Regions from separate parts of the Micromonospora sp. SYSU B005 genome, predicted to be linked through region 1. Evidence: riboswitches for the same ligand, from Rfam matches in the RefSeq annotation. Region 1 holds a riboswitch; the other holds the start of a gene.
What was found. Region 1 has a riboswitch for cyclic di-AMP ahead of SM452_RS10595 (C39 family peptidase). Riboswitches for the same ligand answer to the same signal wherever they lie in the genome.
Positions count from the first base shown of each region.

Region 1 (6,907 bases):
GCTGGACCGCCCGGATGCTCGCCAGTCTCGCCGTGGTCGTCGCCTTCTCGTTCGGCGCCGCCACGCTGCCGTCCGGTGTCGCCGCTGCCGCCCCGGCCCCGGCTGCCGCCGTCTCGGCGTACCCGGTCGCGGGCGCCTCGACCACCGCGCGGCCGGAAGCCGACCGCGTGGCCGAGCGGCAGGCCCTCCCCGCCGGCGTGCCGGCGCCCGCGCCCCGGGCGGCCGCCCCGGCCGCGCCGCAGCCGGTCTCGGCCGGATGGGCCGCCGCACCGGCCGGCCCGCGGGCCCCGCCCGCCCGCTGACCCGCTCACGGGCCGCGCCCGTCTTCCGCACCCACTCGCACGTCATCCCCCGCGCCCGCCCTGGTGGCCTTACCGGCCCGCCCCGGCGAGATCGTGCGGGTCCTCCCGCCAGGTCCTTCCCGTGAGGTGCCGACCATGTCCCAGACCGCTCTGTACCACTTCCTCACCTCCGTGCCCGAGGCCGCCGCCATCTGGTCCTTCCTCCTGCTGCTCGCCCTCGGCCTGCTCGCCGCCCTCGTCGCCCGGCCCGAACGCGACCCCGTGCCGAAGGCCGCCCCCGAACCGGCCGACGCCGACGCCGCCCGCCACGACGACCTGATCCGGTACGCCGAGGAGGTCGCGGTGGCCGCCGCCGGAGCCGCCCAGACGGCCCGTCGCCGCCGGGAGCGGTGGCTGGCCGCGCAGGACGAGGCGGACCGGGCCTGGACCGCGTACGACGAGGCGGACGCCGCCGCCCGCCGCTTCGCCGGTGCCGCCGCGCTGCCCGCCCCGCGCACGCCGCGCACCCCTGCCGAGTACGCGGCCCGGGAGCGCTGGCTGCACCACGCCGCCATGACGGCGCACTGGCGGGGCGACCTGACCGCCCGTCAGCTCGCCGACGTGCTGGCCCGCCGCAACGGATGGGATCCGCGCCGGCACCCGGCCGAGCAGGAGATCGTGCTGGCCCGCACCGTCCGGGACGGGCGCCGGGCCGGATGGGAGAGCGCCGCCGCGCGGGAGCGGACGGCCTGGCGGGACGCGGAACTGGCCGCCGAGGCCGCCCGGACGCTCGCCGCCGAGGCGTACGCGGCCACCGCGGCGCTGCGGCCCGCCCCGGCGTACCGGAGCGCGACGGCGAGCGCCCAGCCGGTGGCCGCTACGGTCCGTAACGCCCGCTGGCGCCCGGCCCGGGTCGGCTGAGGTCTCGTCTCGACCGAATCGTTACCCGGAATGTGGTGAGCCCGGTCACCCGGGCCGTCGAAACGGGCGCCGGGCGCAGAACAGGTCATCGAGTCCCGCGATTGCCGGTCGGGTGCTCGCCGTCTGTCCGCTTTCCGCCGCCGGGCGCCGTCGAAACTGCTTGTCCCATTGAGCGAAGTCAGTAACCGGGTGTTCCGAAATCCGTTACCGCGGATCACGTTTACGCAGGTGGGAGCGCTTGGCAGGGGACATACCCACCGGTAGTGTCGGCGCGTCCGATGCGGTAATCGATCGCCGACGGCGACGCCGCGCCGACCCGCCTAATCGTGTTCCACGAACCGGGGACCCATGAGCACCATCGGGGTGAATCCGCGAGCCCACGGCCCGCGGTAGGGCGTACTTCCCGCCCGAATCCGTCAGCTAACCCGGTCGGCGGCCACGGAAGGAGTAACCCCTCTTGCCCACCCCTCGATCGTCCCCCCGCCTCCACGGCGAAGCGGTGCCCGTCCGCGCCTGACGCGCGACCGGCAACCGCCCCCTGGGCGCCCGGCATCACGGGCGTTCCCGATCCCCCGGCCATCCGGCCCCGCCAGCACGTGTGAGTTCCTCCGCGTGCCGGGCCGGCGTGTGCCGCTCACGCCCCGTGGAGGATTTCGTGAAGCACCACCTGAAGCGTCAGCTGCGACGGATCGTCACCGAACGCCCGTACCAGATCATCGCCGGATCGGCCGCCGCGCTCGTGCTGGCCGCCGGTGCCGGAACCGTCGCCACCGCCGGTGACGACGCCCCGGTCCAGGAGAACACCGCCGCGGTCGCCGACCTCGGCGCCGCCCGCCTCGGCGAGCAGCCCGCCAGCCGCAGCGAGGCCCGCATCGCCGTGCCGCAGACGTCGTCCAGTGCCTCCGCCTCGCCCAGCGCGTCGCCGAGCGCCTCCCCGTCCGCGAAGGCCGCCGCCGACCCGGACACCACGCCCAAGGCCAAGCCGAAGCCGCCGTCGAGCAAGTCGCTCGACTACGACTACCAGGCACAGATCAACTACTTCTACTGCGGCCCGGCCGCGGTGCGCAACGCGCTCAGCGCCGCCGGCATCGAGCGCAGCCAGGACGCGCTCGCCGGCCCCCTCGGCACCACCGAGATGGGCACCAACTCGGCCGAGGACACCACCCGGGTGCTCAACCAGCAGGTCAAGGGCAACCCGTACCGGACCCGCATGATTCCCGGCTCGGCCACCCCGGCTCAGATGGACCGCCTCCAGGCCGACGTGGTCGAGGCGATCAGCAACGGCCGCGGGGTCGTCGCGAACGTCGCCGGTACCGCCACCGACACCAACGGCGGCTGGCACTCGTTCCCGGGCGGCCACTACGTCGCGGTGGTCGGCTACAAGGACGACGGCCGGACCGTGCGGATCGCCGACTCGGCCGACCCGTCGCTGCCGTCGTACTGGGTCACCACGATCGACCTGGCGCACTGGATCGCCAGCCGCGGCTACTCCGCCTGACCGTCCCACAGCCCCGAAGGCCGGCACCCCACCCGGGGCGCCGGCCTTCCCCGTCCCGGCCCCTCACGCGGCCCCCTTCGGCGCGCCGATCTTGGACTTGTGGCGCCCAGTATGCCCGGCTCGCCCGCTATGGAAGGTGCCACAACTCCAAGATCGAGGGTGAGGGCGGCGTGTGGGCGGCCGGAGCCGCGGCGAGGGGGTCGGCGGGGTTCGGTCTCGCGTGTCCGGGGCGGGCGGTGGCAGACTGCGCCAATGGGCGATGCGACGGGGAAGCGGCACCTGATTCTCCTGCACGGCATGGGTGCCACCGGCGAGGTGTGGCTGCCCTGGGCGCCGCTGCTGGAGCGCCGCTGGCCCGGCCGCTGGCTCGCCCCCGACCTGGCCGGTCACGGCTGGTCGCCGCCGCTGCACGGCTACTCGTTCGAGGCCCTGGCGCAGCGCGTGGTGGACGGGCTCGGGCCGGTGCGGCTCGGCCCCGACGACCGGCTGGTGCTGCTCGGGCACTCGCTCGGCGGGGTGGTGGCGCTGGCGCTCGCGGCCCGGCAGCGGGGGCTCCCGGTCGACGCGGTGGTCGGGCTCGGCATCAAGGCGGTCTGGTCTCCGGCCGAGCTGGCGAAGTCGGCGGAACTGGCCGCCCGGCCGGTCACCTGGTTCGCCACCCGTGACGAGGCGGCCCGCCGCTACCTGCGGGTGTCCGGGCTCGCCGGGCTGTTCGCCCCGGACCACCCGGTGGTGGAGGCGGGACTGCGGCGGGAGGAGGGCCGCTGGCGGCTCGCTATGGACCCGGCCGCGTTCGCGGTCGGGGAGCCCCGGCTGCCGGTGCTGCTGGCGGCCACCGATGTGCCGGTGCTGCTGGCCCGCGGCGAGGCGGACACGATGGTGACCGACGCGCAGCTCAAGGAACTGGGCGTGCCGGTGGCGACGCTGCCCGGGCTGGGCCACAACGCGCACGTCGAGGACCCGGAGGCGGTGCTCGCCCTGCTCGACCCGTACCTCTGAGCGGGCGAGCCGGCCCGCGACGGGCCGGCTCGCGCTTCTAGCGGGCCGCGCGCGGCCCCGGGACCGCCCAGTCGGGCTCCAGCTCCCGGCGGGCGGCGGAGAGGAACGCCTCGGCGTAGGCGTCGGCGGGGAAGTCGCCCAGGTAACGGGTACGTGCCGCCCAGCGCTGTGCCGCCTTCGGGTCGGCGTCCAGCAGGTCGGTGAGCACCTCGTCCACGTTGGACATGTCGCGCCGCAGCACGTAGCCGGACGCCGCGAGCGGGAACCGCTCGACGAAGTGCTCACCGTCGGCGCCGGTGTCGGTGACCGCGTACGGCTTGCCGGAGTAGAGCCAGTCGGAGATGACTCCGGAGACGTCGGAGACCAGCGCGTCGGCGCGGTTGACGCATTCGGTGAGCGTCAGCTCGCGGCTCGCGGCGGCGCCGAACAGGTGCGGCCGGCCGGTCTTCGCCCGGTCGGCGGCGAGCAGTTCGGTGAGCCGGGCGAGCTGACGGGCCGAGGCCGGGTTCTTGCCGGTGTACGGGTGGGCGCGCAGGATCACCGCGGCACCCCTGTCGATCAGCCGGCGGATCAGCGTCTCGGCCACCGGCAGCGAGCAGTAGTTGGCGTCGGCGTGGTGCCCGGTCCAGGTCGGGGTGTAGAGGACCGTCGGGTGGGCCGACGGGGTGACCGGCTCCCGGCGTACCTCGATGGCCTCGACCTGGGGACGGCCGACCACGACGAACTTGTCGGCGGGGATCTCCACGCCGGCGCGGGCGTACCTGTCGATCGCGGCCTGACCGGCCACGAAGATCTTGTCGAAGATGGCCGAGACCGGGTTGGCGCTGGGGGCCTTGTCGCTGTCGCCGTGGTGCAGCTGCACGTGGGTGAGCCGGCTGAACCGGATCAGGTGGGCGTTCTTCGCGCCGTGGTTGACGTAGAACGCGACCCGCAGGCTGGGCACCAGCGCCTCGTCCAGCGCCTTCAGCGTGGGGCAGAGGACCACCGGGGCGCGGGTGGCGGCGGCCACCGCGGGCAGGAGCTCCGGCTCGCGCAGCACCACCACGAACGGGCGGCCGATCCGTTCCAGGTACGGCAGCCACATGGTGACCTGGTACTCCGAGCCGGGCGGCGCGGAGAAGTGCAGCACGAACTCGGGCTGGTGGCGGCGCAGCGCCCGGCCGACCGGTCCACCTCCGGCTGGCGGCCGGAACCGGCGCCGGGCGAGGTCCAGCGCGACCGCCCCGCATCCGGCGCCGACCAGCAGCGCGGCGAAAAGCGCCGTCCAGGCGGGCAGCGTCAGGGCGGCGGCGAGCGCCACCACGGCGAGCAGGACCAGCAGCGCGTCGCCGAGCCGGGCGGCGACCACTGGTGTCCACGTGCGGACCGGGAGGTTCGCCGCGCGGATCTCCAGCGCGCCGGCCTGCCGCAGCGGGCCGACCAGCAGCACCAGCCCGAGCAGCACCAGTGCGGTGGCGGTGAGCGCCGGGTCGAAGCCGTCGTCGAGGCGCCGGGCGTAGCCGACCAGGATGCCGGCGGCCACGAGCACCGTCTCGGCGAGCCCGTCGGCGGACGGCCGGACGCGGCGCTCCCAGGCGGTGGCGGCCAGCGCCGCGACCGCCAGGGCCAGGCCCCAGCCGGTGGCGCCGGTGAGCGCCACGACGAGGAAGGCCAGCACCGCCAGCCCGGTGGTCAGCCCCCGGGCGATCAGCTTGCGGACCAGGTCACCACGCATCTGGTACGTCCCGTCGGGTTCAGGCGTCGGCGGACAGCTCGGACCGGTGCGGGCCCGGCTGGGCCGGTACGGCGGCCACCTGCTCGCCGGGGGACCGGCGCACGTCGACCACCTGGCCGGTCAGCTCGGAGATCAGCACGTCCAGGGACGCCTGCGCGACCGCCTCGGAGGAGAGCAGCGTGTGCTCCGGCTCCTCGCCGAACGCCCGCGTCCGCATCGGAGTGGCGGTGCGTTCCGGGTTGACGCAGTTGACGCGTACCCCGAACTCGGCCCACTCGTCGGCGAGCGCCTGGGTCAGGTTGACCAGCGCGGCCTTGGTGGCCGAGTAGAGCGCGTAGCGGGCCCGGCCCCGGGTGTACGAGCTGGACGTGTAGAGCAGCAGCTGGCCCTTGGTCTGCTGGAGGTACGGCAGGGACTGGCGCGCGATGGTGACCGGGCCGACGAAGTTGACGTGCAGGAGACGGTCCATCGTCTCGGTGTCCATCTCGGCCAGCGCGCCCTTCTCCAGGATGCCGGCGGTGACCACCACGTGGTCGATCCGGCCGGTGGCCTCGAAGGCGGTCTTCAGCGCGGCGGCCACGTCCTCGGCGCGCTCGACGTGCGTGCCGGTGGTGGAGCGGCTGAACGGGAAGACCTGGGCGCCGTAGGAGCGGGCCAGTTCGGCCAGGTCGTGGCCGATGCCGTAGCTGCCGCCGAAGACCACGACGGTCCGGCCGGTCAGCTCCTCGGCGTAGCTGCGGTGGTCGGTCAGCCGGGGCGCCTGCGCGGCGGCGAGCTGGAACAGCTTGTCGGCCAGGTGCACGTCGACCGGGTGGGTGACCTTGATGTTCTCGTCCGAGCCGTCGATCACCTTGATCGGCGTGCCGGGCAGGTAGCGCAGCACCACGCCGCAGTCGTCGGTGGCGGCGAAGTCGGGGTCGCCCTCGGCGCGCCGGTACGCCTCACGGATGGTACCGGAGCGGAACGCCTGCGGGGTCTGGCCGCGGCGCAGCCGGGAGCGCACCGGGATGTCGGTGATGCAGTCGTCCGCGTCGACCTGGATGATCGTGTCGGCGGACGGGATGGCCACGTCGACAGCCGAGTACGTCCAGAGCGCGTTCACGCACTCGCGCACGATCCGGGCGCTGACCAGCGGGCGGACCGCGTCGTGGAAGAGGATGTTGACGTCGCCCTCGCCGACCGCGTCGAGCGCGATCCGGGTGGTGTCGTTGCGGGTCTCGCCGCCCTCGATCACCTTGGTGACCTTGCGGAAGCCGGCGTCGGCGACGATGCGCCGCGCGTCGTCGACGTGACCGGTGGCCATCAGCACGATGATCTCGTCGATCTCCGGCGCGGCCTCGAAGACGGCCAGGGTGTGCTCGATGATCGGCTTACCGGCGATCTTGAGGAGCTGCTTGGGGATGCCCAGTCCGAGGCGCGTACCGGTCCCCCCGGCGAGGATCACGGCCACCGTACGCGCGGGGCGCCAGGGTGCCGGGCTCGCCGGCGCGGCGT
Region 1 is NZ_JAXCFU010000003.1:301,688-308,594, reverse strand. It holds gene SM452_RS10605 (hypothetical protein) at 1-302, shown strand, start outside; gene SM452_RS10600 (hypothetical protein) at 438-1,202, shown strand; cyclic di-AMP (ydaO/yuaA leader) riboswitch at 1,510-1,652, shown strand; gene SM452_RS10595 (C39 family peptidase) at 1,846-2,700, shown strand; gene SM452_RS10590 (alpha/beta fold hydrolase) at 2,953-3,699, shown strand; gene SM452_RS10585 (CDP-glycerol glycerophosphotransferase family protein) at 3,737-5,413, opposite strand; gene SM452_RS10580 (bifunctional cytidylyltransferase/SDR family oxidoreductase) at 5,433-6,907, opposite strand, start outside.

Region 2 (6,907 bases), on a different contig from region 1:
CTGCTGTACGGCATGGCGTTGCTGGCCGAGGGCGGCGAGCTGGCCGACCCGGCCCGGTTCACCCGGATCCTCGCCGACCGCCTCGCCCGAGGCCTGTAGCCCCACCCGCCCCGCCCCGCCCCGCCGGCCGGACCCGGCCGGCTTGATCGACTCCATTACGCCGAGGTGGCGGTATCAGGATGCCCCCGATACCGCCACCTCGCCGAGCTGGCGTGGATCAAGCTGGCTTGTCCCAGGATGGGGAAGATCAGTCCCAGATGGAGGGAGCAGGCTCGGTGAGTGAGCTCCCGGTGGGTGGTCTCTGCAGGCCCGCGTCGGCAGGGCCTGCCTGGGTGGACGGGTGTGGGTCGGGCTGGATCTGCTGGAGCCGGTGAGGCGCCGGCCTGGTGTCCAGCCGCGCGGCCGGCCGTAATCGCCGTTGGCTGGTGAAGGGGCCGCTGAGCCGGTGCGCCGGGGCGGCGAGCCCGGTCGGCTCAGGGGAGGGCGGGGTAGAGCGCGGCCACGCCGCCGGACAGGCCGGCCTGGACCCGGCGGGCGACGTCGTCGGCCAGGATCTCGTAGCTGTCGGACTCGATGCCGTCGGCGGCGAGCCGGGCGACGTCGGCCGGGTGCGCCTTCGGGCCGGGTACGGCGGCGGCCATCTCGGTGTCCATGTAGCCCACGTGCAGGCCCGCGACGCGGACGCCCCGGCCGGCCAGCTCCAGGCGCAGGGCGTTCGTCATCGACCACTCGGCGGCCTTGGCCGCGCCGTACGCGCCGACGCCGGGGAACGTGAACCAGGACAGCGCGGACAGCACGTTCAGGATCGTGCCGCCGCCGTTCGCGGCGATCCGGGGCGCGAACGCCCGCACCACCGACAGCGTGCCGAGGTAGTGCGTCTCCAGCTCCAGCCGGATCTTCTCGAGGTCGCCGTCGAGCAGGTCGGTGCCGGTGCTCACGCCGGCGTTGTTGACGAGCAGCGTCACGTCACCGGCCCGCTCGGCGGCGGCGGCGACCGACGCGGGGTCGGTGACGTCCAGGCGTACCGGGGTCACGCCGGGCAGGTCCACGGCGTCCGGGTTGCGGGCGCCGGCCCAGACGGTGGCACCGCGCGCGGCGAGTTCGGCGGCCAGGTGCCGGCCGAAGCCGCGGTTGGCGCCAGTGACCAGGGCGGTGCTTCCAGCGATCTTCATGTGTCGCTCCGAGGTGTGGTGAGGGAGGGGAGTCAGGCGGACAGCAGGCCCGGACCGGGCAGGACGGCGAGCTCACCGGGCGGTACGTCGTGCCCGGCGTCGCAGCGCAGCCGGGCGTGCACGGGGGCGCCGCACTCGTCGTGGGCCACCCGGACCGCCGGGCCCGCCTCGTCGGCGGCGTACGCGTCGCCCCACTGCCGCAGCGCGACCAGCACCGGGATCAGGTCGCTGCCCTTCGCGGTGAGCACGTACTCGTCGCGGGTGCGCTGCCCGGGCTCGCGGTAGGGACGCCGGTCGAGCAGCCCGTCGGCGACGAGTTGCTTGAGGCGGGCGGCGGCCACCGGCTCGCTGACGCCGACCCGCCGGGCGAAGTCGTCGAAGCGGCGGGTGCCGAACGACGCCTCCCGCAGCAGGAGCAGCGTGGTGCGGTTGCCGACCACCTCCAGTGCCCGGGCGATCGAGCAGTTGGCGGTGGACCAGGAGTCACGCTGCGCGAGGAGGTCCGTCATGGCGTCGACGGTACCCCCCCCTGACTTAGGAAAGCAGAAGTCAGCTACCTCACAGCTGGCCGGGGAAGAATCCGTGCCGGGCCAGCGGCTCGACGATCTGGTGCTCCTCGTACGACAGGTGCGACAGCAGCGTGTCGGTGAGCAGGTCCACCGCCTCCTGGAGCTGCGTGAAGTCGCCGGGGTGCCGGACCAGCTCGACGAGCGCCCGGTCGACGCTCTCCACCACGCCGTGGATCACCACGTGCTCCTCCTCGAGGCGGTCCAGCACTGCCGCCAGCCCGGCCTCGGAGCGGCGCAGGTGAGGGAAGATCGAGGCGTCCTCCAGCCCGTGGTGCTGGGTGACCATCGTGCAGTACGCCGCGCAGTACGCCCCGAGCGTCCAGTTGTTCTGCCGCATGGTCATCTCGTTGAGGGCGGCCCGCGCCCGGCCCGGCGAGACAGTGCCCTGCTTGACCTGTTCCAGCAGATCGCGCACCTGGGCCAGCTCCTGGCGCAGGTGGTCGTGCACGTCCACCAGGTGCTGCCCGGCGGCCTGTCCGCGGGCCGGGTAGACGTGCCCGGCCGGCGGCGGCGGGGCGCTCGGGCGGGTGGACTCGTCCCAGGGGCGGCGCGCGCTCAGGCGTACCCCCGGGTCGGGGGTGGGGGTGACGCCGAGCGTGCTCGGGCCGGCGGCGGCGGTCTGCTCGTCGGCGGCCGTGCGGGTTCCGCCGGCGGGCGCGGTGCGCTCGGCGGCGACCAGCTCCCGCACGGCGGGCGCGACCTCCTGGCCGAAGATCTGGATCGCGCGCGGCTCGTCGCTGCCGAGGATGAACGTGGTGATGCCGTGCTCCAGGGTGAGCCCGGCCAGCTCCTCCACCCACTGCTCCGGCGGCCCGGCCAGGAAACCGGCCGACGAGCGGGCGAACGTGCCGGTCACGTTGAGCATGCGGCGGATCGTGGCCGGGTCGCGCCCGGCGGCCTGAGCGCCCTCGTCGACGAGCGCGTTCAGGGCGGGCAGCTCGTCGGGGCCCTTCGGCAGGTACGACAGGGACGGCAGCCAGCCGTCCGCGGCGCGGCCGACCAGGCGCAGCATGCGCGGCTTGTACGCGCCGACCCAGATGCCCACCGGGTGCGCGGGCGCCGGACCGCGCTTGGCGCCGACCACCCGGTAGTGCTCGCCGTCGACGCGGATCATGCCGCGACGGTCGGTGTCCCAGACCTCGCGGATCACCCGGATCGCCTCGTCGAGGGCCTCGACGGCGGCGCCGGGGGACAGGCGTCGCCCGCCCGCCGCCTCGATCGCGTCCCAGAACGCGCCCGCACCGAGTCCCAGCTCGACCCGGCCGCCGGTGAGCAGGTCCAGGCTGGCGACGCTGCGGGCCAGCACCACCGGCTGGCGCAACGGCAGGTTGAGGACGTTTCCGGCCAGGCGGATACGTTCGGTCGCGGCGGCCACGTAGGACATCAGCGTCCAGGTGTCCAGGAAGCCCGGCTGGTAGGGGTGGTCCTGGAACGTGACCAGGTTCAGCCCGACCTGCTCGCAGAGCCGGGCCAGCGCCACCACCTGGTCGGGCTGCCCGGCGGCGGGGGTGATGAAGCCGCCGAAGGTCAGCTCGTGTCCGTGATCGGTCATCCGTCAAGCCCTCCCGTGATCTTGCCTGGCCCTGCCACCGTAGCGCCGCCGCCGGTCGCCCGGCCGGGTGAAGAGCGTCACAAGAAGTGGACGATCATCACAAATCGCTCCTAGCGTCGGTTTCGTTCGCAGACGCGGACACCGCAGGCCGGAAACGCCAAATCCCGCCGCCGGCCCCGGTAACCGAACCTCGTGCGGGAGCGGGGGAACCACACGTTCCACGGTGCATCGTCACCTCGGGGTGAAGCCGCCACCGGCGGCCGGGCTCCTCGGCCCGAACCCGACAGCTCACCTCGTCGGCGTGGAGGAATCCACATGGCAACTGAATACTCAGCCCGAAGCCGCCGTACCGCTCTCGGAGCGGTCCTGGCCGGCGCCGCCGTCGGCGCCGCGACCCTGTTCGGCCCGGCCGCTCCGGCCAGCGCGGGCGTCAACTGGGACGCGGTCGCGCGCTGCGAGTCAGGCGGCAACTGGAAGATCAACACCGGTAACGGCTACTACGGCGGGCTCCAGTTCTCCCGCACCACCTGGAACGGCTACGGCGGCCAGAAGTACGCCGCGCGCGCCGACCTGGCCAGCCGGTCCGAGCAGATCGCCGTCGCGGAGAAGGTGCTGCGCGGCCAGGGCATCGGCGCGTGGCCGGTCTGCGGCAAGAAGGGCGGCTCGGCCAGCACGGCGACCCGGTCCGAGCGGGCCACCACGAAGGCGGCACCGAGGAAGGCGGCGCCGAAGCGGGCCGCCGCGACGAAGGCCGCGCCGGAACGCGCCACGACGAAGGCGGCGCCGCGGCCGTCGTCCGGCGCCGGGACGTACGTCGTCCGGCGCGGGGACACGCTGTCGGAGATCGCCGTGGCGCAGCGCGTCGACGGCGGCTGGCGTGCCCTGCACGAGCGCAACCGCGCCGTGGTCGGCGACGACCCGGGCCTGATCTTCCCCGGTCAGCAGCTGCGCCTGCGCTGACCTCGTCCGAGCGCCCGGCCGGTTCGTCCCGGCCGGGCGCCCGGCCGTCCGCGACACGCCGCGTGGCCGGTGTCCGGCCTGCTCGCGGCGCCGGGACGCGACCCGGACCGGCCGGTGACGGCGATTCGTCGGAGCCGGTTGCTAGGGTCACGCATGCTCGGCTAAGACGTGAAGAAAGCGCGGATATGACCAACGACCCGTTCTCGGCGGCCGCGAGCATCGACGAGCTGCTGACCCGCACGCAGCAGGCGCTCACCGCGATGCGCTCCCGGGCCTCGGCACACGCCGACGGCGAGCCGGGCGACCTGCTGCTCGCCGAGGGCACTGCAGCCGGCGGCCGGGTCCGCGCGGTCGCCGTCCAGGGTGGCCGGCTCGATTCCGTGACGATCGACCCGGAGCTGGCCGGCGAGCCCCTCGACGTCCTCTGCGGACACCTCGTGACCGCCGCCAACGCCGCGTTGTCCGAGCTGGACGACCGGGTCAGCGCGTCGGCCCGGGCCGACGCCGACGCGCTCGCCGCCCGGCTCGGCAGCATGGGCGACCAGGCCGAGCTGTTCGGCCGCGCGATGCACGAGGCGGCCGCGCGGATCCACCGCGACCGCGGCGCTGGGTCCCGGGCCGGGCGCGCGGTCTGACCCGACCGCACACGCCCCGGCACGACGAGGCGCCGCACCCGCACGCGGCGCCGACCACGCGCGACGCGGCACCGGCCTGACACGACGAGGCGGCCGGCCGCCGGGAGGACGACGACCGGCCGCGCTACGCCACGGTCAGCTCAGGGTGACCGCGGTGTCGTCGACGACGAAGGACGTCTGCAACGAGCTGTCCTCCACGCCGCTGAACGAGATGGTCGCCGTGGTGCCCGCCAGCGACGAGACGTCGAAGGACCGCTGCACGTAGCCGGTGGCCTTGTTCAGGTTTGAGTACGTGGCCAGCGTGGTGCTGCCCGCCTTGACGGTGAGCTTGTCGTACGCGGTGCTGGTGGTCGACTCCGCGCTGTCGATGTGCAGCCAGAAGCTCAACGTCGCCCGGCATCCGGCCGGGATCGTCACCGACTGGCTGAGCGTGTCGGTGTGCGACGAGCCGTACCCGTCCAGCCACGCCTTGTACGAGCCGCCGTGCGCGGCCTGGCCGCTGTCGGTGGTGATGACGCCGGACGAGGCGCTCCAGGTCACGTTGCCCGACTCGAAGCCCGGGTTGGCGAGCTTGTTGCCGGAGCAACCGCCCGACGGCGGGGTGGTCGTGGTGCTCGGGGTGGGCGTCGGGGTGCCGCCGGAGCAGGTCGGGTCACCGGACTGGGCCGGCACGCTCACCGCGTCCCAGGCCGCCTTGACCGTGTTGAACTCCGCGCAGCTGCCCGGGTAGAGGTTCTTCGCCGCCTGCAGCGTCCAGGTGCGGTACTTCAGGTACGACGAGGACGAGGTCTTCAGCAGCATGCCGTTGTACATGATCTTCATGGCCTTCTGGATGCCCAGGCCGGTCACGCTGCTGCCGTTGCAGGTCGAGCTGGACGGCTGCCCGTTGGTCGGGCTGCTGCCGTTGGCGAGCAGGTAGAACCAGTGGTTGCCCGGGCCGGCCGCGGCGTGCACCTCGGTCGACGGGATGCTGCTGGAGTAGCAGTTCGGGTCGCCGAGCGCCGACGGGTTGTACATGTTGCGGATCGGGCCGGAGCCGACCAGGTTGATCTTCTCGCCGACCAGGAAGTCCGGCGCGTCGTAGCTGGACGGCTCGTTGGCGAACCACTCGGTGGCCGCGCCGAACGTGTCAGCCACGAACTCCTGCGTGCCGCCGCCGGAGATGCCGCCCGGGGTGTTGTCGTCGATGCCGTGGCCGATCTCGTGCGCCACCACGTCCAGCGAGCCGATCCACTGGCCGGCGGTGTTCTTGCCGATCTGCACCTGGCTGCCGTCGTAGTAGGCGTTCTGGTCGTTGAGGCCCACCCGGATCGGCCAGTAGCCGCCGTTGCCGTTGGCGCCGTTGCGGCCCAGCCACTGGGCGAGCATCTTGTGCTCGGTCTGCGCGGAGAACAGCGCGTCCACGCAGCCGGTCTCCTTGTTCGTGGCGGTGCCGTTGCCCCACACGTCGTCGGAGCCGCTGAACGTGGTGTTGTTCGCCGCGTCCTGGCAGCTCAGGTTGGTGACGGTCGGGTCCTTCATGGTGTACGTGGAGCCCGACTGGGTGGTGTTGAGCGTGAGCGGGCTGGGCCCGTTCCAGGCGCCGGTGCCGGTGCCGCGGACGACGTGTTCCTGCTTGCGCAGGACCGCGCCGGTGCGGGCGTCGACGTCGACGGTGAGCCGGCTGGGCCCGTCCGCGCCGGTGCCGCGTACCGTGGTCTCCCAGGCCAGCGCCGGTGCGGCGCCGAGCGTGTAGACCACGAGCGTGGTGCCCTCGACCGCGTCGACGGTCTTGAGCTGGGCGCGCGCCGTCTTCGCGGCGGCGGCCGGGGTCAGCGCGGGCGTGGTGGCGAGGGCGCCGATGGGCCGCTGCTGGGCGACCGAGGCGTACTTCAGGTTGCCGGCCGAGTCCGTGGCGAGCACGAAGTCGCCGCCGACCACCGGGAGGCCCTTGTAGGTGCGCTCGTAGGGCACGTACTGGGTGCCCTCGGAGGAGATGACCGGCTTCTGGACGAACGCGTCGTCGGAGCCGGCCTGCAG
Region 2 is NZ_JAXCFU010000002.1:456,004-462,910, forward strand. It holds gene htpG (molecular chaperone HtpG) at 1-99, shown strand, start outside; gene SM452_RS07340 (SDR family oxidoreductase) at 474-1,172, opposite strand; gene SM452_RS07345 (winged helix-turn-helix transcriptional regulator) at 1,205-1,681, opposite strand; gene SM452_RS07350 (LLM class flavin-dependent oxidoreductase) at 1,731-3,293, opposite strand; cyclic di-AMP (ydaO/yuaA leader) riboswitch at 3,465-3,610, shown strand; gene SM452_RS07355 (LysM peptidoglycan-binding domain-containing protein) at 3,609-4,253, shown strand; gene SM452_RS07360 (YbaB/EbfC family nucleoid-associated protein) at 4,439-4,888, shown strand; gene SM452_RS07365 (M4 family metallopeptidase) at 5,024-6,907, opposite strand, start outside.
Region 2: it holds a riboswitch for cyclic di-AMP, as region 1 does, so the genes downstream of both, SM452_RS07355 (LysM peptidoglycan-binding domain-containing protein) here and SM452_RS10595 (C39 family peptidase) in region 1, are expected to answer to the same signal.